2 regions of the Paenibacillus sp. LPE1-1-1.1 genome follow, and region 2 is predicted to be linked to the other one. Evidence: a T-box and tRNA genes for the amino acid it is inferred to sense, from the RefSeq annotation. Region 2 holds a T-box; the other holds one or more tRNA genes.
The links. The T-box of region 2 lies ahead of tyrS (tyrosine--tRNA ligase). A T-box ahead of a tRNA ligase gene usually reads a tRNA of that ligase, here a tRNA-Tyr.
Positions count from the first base shown of each region.

Region 1: it encodes a tRNA-Tyr, which carries the amino acid that the T-box ahead of tyrS (tyrosine--tRNA ligase) is inferred to sense. The anticodon was not compared.

Region 1 covers NZ_JBEGHY010000034.1:11-2,470, reverse strand. The annotation lists gene MRBLPE1_RS23210 (glycosyltransferase family 4 protein) at 1-683, opposite strand, end outside; gene ssuE (NADPH-dependent FMN reductase) at 873-1,424, shown strand; tRNA gene MRBLPE1_RS23200 (tRNA-Lys) at 1,562-1,637, opposite strand; tRNA gene MRBLPE1_RS23195 (tRNA-Tyr) at 1,655-1,739, opposite strand; tRNA gene MRBLPE1_RS23190 (tRNA-Phe) at 1,778-1,853, opposite strand; tRNA gene MRBLPE1_RS23185 (tRNA-Asp) at 1,870-1,946, opposite strand; tRNA gene MRBLPE1_RS23180 (tRNA-Val) at 1,982-2,057, opposite strand; tRNA gene MRBLPE1_RS23175 (tRNA-Met) at 2,080-2,156, opposite strand; partial or broken rRNA gene MRBLPE1_RS23170 (23S ribosomal RNA) at 2,347-2,460, opposite strand, start outside.
Region 2 covers NZ_JBEGHY010000001.1:401,971-404,430, forward strand. The annotation lists gene MRBLPE1_RS02025 (protease) at 1-137, opposite strand, end outside; gene tyrS (tyrosine--tRNA ligase) at 270-1,523, opposite strand; T-box leader at 1,581-1,883, opposite strand; gene MRBLPE1_RS02035 (transglycosylase domain-containing protein) at 2,004-2,460, shown strand, end outside.

The DNA of each region.
Region 1 (2,460 bases), on a different contig from region 2:
ATGACCGCTAGTGTATAACCCAAAAAAGTCGCACCTGCATCCCCCATAAATATCCGGGCAGGATAAAAATTGTGCACCAAAAAACCAAAGCATGCGCCTGCAACGATTATGGCAAGAATGGCGGTACTCGGCTGCCCTTTGATTAAGGCCACGGTCAAAAGCGTAAGCGCGGATAACGTGCATACGCCCGAAGCCAGTCCGTCAACGCCGTCTATAAAATTGATCATATTGATCAAGGCAAATACCCAGAGCATTGTCGTGAGCCAGGAGAGCCAGTCCGGAAACGATAAAAACAAGCTGGTAAACGGATTCGCGATACCCGCAATTTTGATGTGAAAAAAAGTCGGTATCGATGCCGCACCCATATAAAGAATCACGCGCGGCCACACCGGAAAGTCTTTCCCCTTTGCTTTAAAAGCATCATCTAGGAGTCCGACGACAACGAGCAGGGATCCTCCGGAAACAATGGTCCAGGTCAGCGGAGTGAAGCCTATAAAAATAAACATAGCAATTACGCAGCCAACAAAAATAGCCGCTCCCCCCATTAGAGGAATCGGCTTATTATGTATCTTCCTTTGATTTGGACGATCTACAAAGCCAAGACGCAGCGCAAAGACCCGTAGCGGAGGTACGCTTGCAAATACAATCGCAAAGCTAATCAAAGCCGCCAGTCCATATACCATTGCAACTACCCCTTTTTCTGTTTAATTACCTTGTGTATACATTGTTCCCTTATATCGATAAAATACAAGAAACAAATCATACCTATTTGACCGAAATCAGCATTCATGGTAATATTTATCCATAGTTTACTTATCGGATTAATGTATTATTTGCTCTCACCATTATGTAGTCGAAAGAGGAGTGCGCTCATGCCGAATATCGTTATTATTTCCGGAAGCCCAAATGCTTCATCACGTTTAAACGGGATCACGCAGTATGTTGAACAGCAGCTTATTGAGAAAAATATTGCCGTAGATCTTATTACGGTCGTATCCTTGCCCGCTGAAGATCTTATTCATGCAAAGTTTGGCAGTCCCGCAATAGTAGAGGCCAACAAATTAGTTGAGAATGCCGATGCTGTCATCATTGCCAGCCCTGTTTACAAAGCTTCCTTTACCGGCGTTCTGAAAACGTTCTTGGATCTGCTCCCGCAAAAAGGGCTAGACGGTAAAATAATTGCCCCATTGTTTATAGGCGGTACCATCGCGCATCTTCTCTCTATTGACTATTCCCTTAAGCCGGTACTCGCATCCATGGGCGCCAAAATATATGTAAGCGGCGTTTATGCGGTCGATTCCCAAATTAATCGTACCCAAGAGCCGAATGAAGAACCTGTCTTTGAAATTAATGAAGAACTTACGCTTCGATTAAACGAAACGGTAAATGAACTCGCGCGCGAGCTTACTCTCCGCAGTAAATAGCTTTGATAATTAAAAAAAGGTGCATGCTTGAGACATTATCTGTCCCTAATCGCATGCACCTTTTATTTTGTGTTCGATAAAGTCAAAAAAAACCGTGAATCCTAGGATCCCGGTTACGATGTCATTGTTAGAAAAAATGGTGAGTCATGTAGGATTCGAACCTACGACACCCTGATTAAAAGTCAGGTGCTCTACCAACTGAGCTAATGACTCATGATGTGTAAAAAAACTGGTGGAGGATGATGGATTCGAACCACCGAACTCAGAGAGAGCAGATTTACAGTCTGCCGTGTTTAGCCACTTCACTAATCCTCCATGCTATTACCTATTTTCCGTATTAACGAAAAATAAAGTGGTGGCTCGGGACGGAATCGAACCGCCGACACGAGGATTTTCAGTCCTCTGCTCTACCGACTGAGCTACCGAGCCTTACTTTAAAGAAAAATGGCGGAGCTGACGGGATTCGAACCCGCGGTCTCCTGCGTGACAGGCAGGCATGTTGGGCCACTACACCACAGCTCCAAGTGGATCCGGTCATCAAACCGAATAAGTAAATATGGTGGAGGATGACGGGATCGAACCGCCGACCCTCTGCTTGTAAGGCAGATGCTCTCCCAGCTGAGCTAATCCTCCAGATGTTACGTTAAAAAGGTAATGGTAGCGGCGAAGGGGATCGAACCCCCGACCTCACGGGTATGAACCGTACGCTCTAGCCAGCTGAGCTACACCGCCACGCTTGTCCCCCGAATAATTGTCGTTTGCAGCGTTCGGGGACGCGTGCAAAGTCAGAACATTACGCCCTGAAAACTGGATACGAAAGTTTAGGTTTGCTGAAACCTTTTTAGCTGCTGTCTGCCGGATGTATGGGTCCGGGGCAAACTTAAGCGTATGCTTACGATGTAAGTTTGCTTCTCAAACGTTTTAGGATAAGCCCTCGACCGATTAGTATTCGTCAGCTGCACACATTGCTGTGCTTCCACCCCGAACCTATCAACCTCGTCGTCTTCAAGGGGTCTTACATACTGGGAAATCTCAT
Region 2 (2,460 bases):
GACAGCCATGAGTGACCGTCTAATGATAAGAAATCAAACGCACCGTCTAACGCCTGCCCCAGCCAATCTCCAAAAATAACGCTTACGAGTGCATAAAGAATTCCGCCGATTAGACAAGACAAAAATAGCGTCTCCAACTTCCTCCTCCTCTCACTTCATCCAAAACCTGTTAATACTTCCGTTATTTATTACGTTTGAAACAAGCTATTTGTTTCTAAAAAAATAAAGCTTGTTGAATTTTATCGATTCAACAAGCTTTGTTAGAACAATTAAGCTAATTTAATTTTTACGAATTTTCGTTTGCCGACTTGAAGGACATCGCCATCCTTAGGGGTAACATTAGCATTGATATCTGTAATTTTCTCTTCATTTATACGAACGGCGCCTTGCTGTACGCTTCGTCTAGCCTCACTGCTGGTAGCTTGCAGCGCAAGCACGGTAAGCAGCTTCACGATATTAATGCCGCCATCAGACAGTTCTTCCTTAGAGAGATTCACCTCTTCGATTTCATCCGGAAGCGCACGCTGCTGGAACACCGTAATAAAATGGTTTTCCGCTGACTTGGCTGCCTCTTCGCCATGGTACATTCGGACGAATGTCGCTGCGAGCTGCATTTTCGCATCACGCGGATGTACGGTACCTTCCTCCAGCCCAGTCTTCAAGGCTTCGAGCTCCCCATTGTTCATATCCGTTGCAAGCTCGTAGTATTTAAACATCAATTCATCGGGTATGGACATCGATTTACCATAGATCTGATTCGGCTCTTCGTCGATGCCGATGTAATTACCCAAGCTTTTGCTCATCTTGTTCACGCCGTCCAAGCCTTCGATCAACGGAGTCGTAATGGCAACCTGTGCAGGCTTGCTGTATTCCTTCTGCAGCGTTCTGCCCATCAGCAGATTAAATTTCTGATCCGTGCCGCCTAGCTCGATATCCGAATCAAGAGCTACGGAATCATAGCCTTGCATAAGCGGGTAGAAAAACTCATGGATACTGATTGGCAGGCCGGTCGTAAAGCGTTTCGTGAAATCATCGCGCTCCATCATGCGCGCTACCGTTACTTTTGCCGCCAAGTTCACTACTTCTGCAAAATTAAGAGGCGCAAGCCACTCTGAATTGTAGTATAGCTTTGTTTTCTGCGGATCTAATATTTTGTAAATTTGTTTCTGGTAGGTTTCAGCATTTCGCTTTACATCTTCTTCGGTCAGCTGTTTGCGCGTTTCCGATTTTCCCGTAGGGTCGCCGATCCTTCCCGTGAAATCACCGATTAAAAGCTGAACCTGATGGCCTAGCTCCTGGAATTGACGCAGCTTGTGAAGAACCACGGTATGGCCGATATGAATGTCCGGCGCAGACGGGTCCAAGCCAAGCTTTACTTTCAACGGCGTCCCTGTTGCGACGGCATTCGCTATTTTGTTCTTCAATTCATCCTCCGGAACGATTTCGACAACGCCGCGCCGAATGACAGCCAGTTGGCGCTCAACCTCATTTTGCTGTTCCAGCGTTAAACTTTCCCACTTCACCATAAAACTTTTCCTCCCTCGTATGCGTCTATATAGACATAAAAAATCCTTCTTGCCCCAAGGGACGAGAAGGATTAGCTCGCGGTACCACCCTCGTTAGAGTACGTCTTCTTTATAGAAAAACGAAAGAAGTACTCTCACTTCGTTGTTGATAACGGAGACGGTCTCCGAAGTGAACTACTACGGCTGGCTCAGCCACCCAGAGGCCTTTGGCCCTGTATGCACTGAAGCTTCATCAGCTACGGTTCCTTCACTTAGCTCCAGGCGGTAATTCAACATACGGCGCATACCGGTTCACACCACCCACCGGCTCTCTGCAATGACGATTCGCAGTCTACTCATGCCCTTCAAAGCATTGATTGGATAAACATTATTGAATTTATACCATAGCATTCTTAGGATGTCAATGCGGTTAAAGAATGCGCTACTTTGACGATTTATGTTATAATGGGTGTGCAATTTGGAGGAGGAGTCAAAAAAATGCAAGAAGAACGTCAACAAACGCCGGCCAAAAGAAGCAAATGGCGTACATTCGGAATCGTAACTTTTATAACAGTAAAATGGATGGTATATTTCGGAATTTTCATTGGCTTGCTGGCAGGCGGCGCCGTTACCGGCTATGTCGCTGCCCTCGTGAAAAATGAAGAAGTAAGACCAAGAACCGTTATTGAAGAGAAAGTCGGCGAAAATGCCATTACCGGATTCGTTTACTTCAATGATGATTCACTTGTCGGACAGCTAAGAACGTCTGAGGACCGAATGATTATTACATATGATGATTTGCCGCCACAGGTAATCAATGCGGTACTTGGCATTGAGGACAATAACTTTTTCGAGCATAACGGCGTAGACATCAACGGTCTTGGACGTGCAGTGAAGCAGAAGCTTTTGAATGAGGAAACGCAAACCGGAGGAAGCACGCTCACGCAGCAGCTAG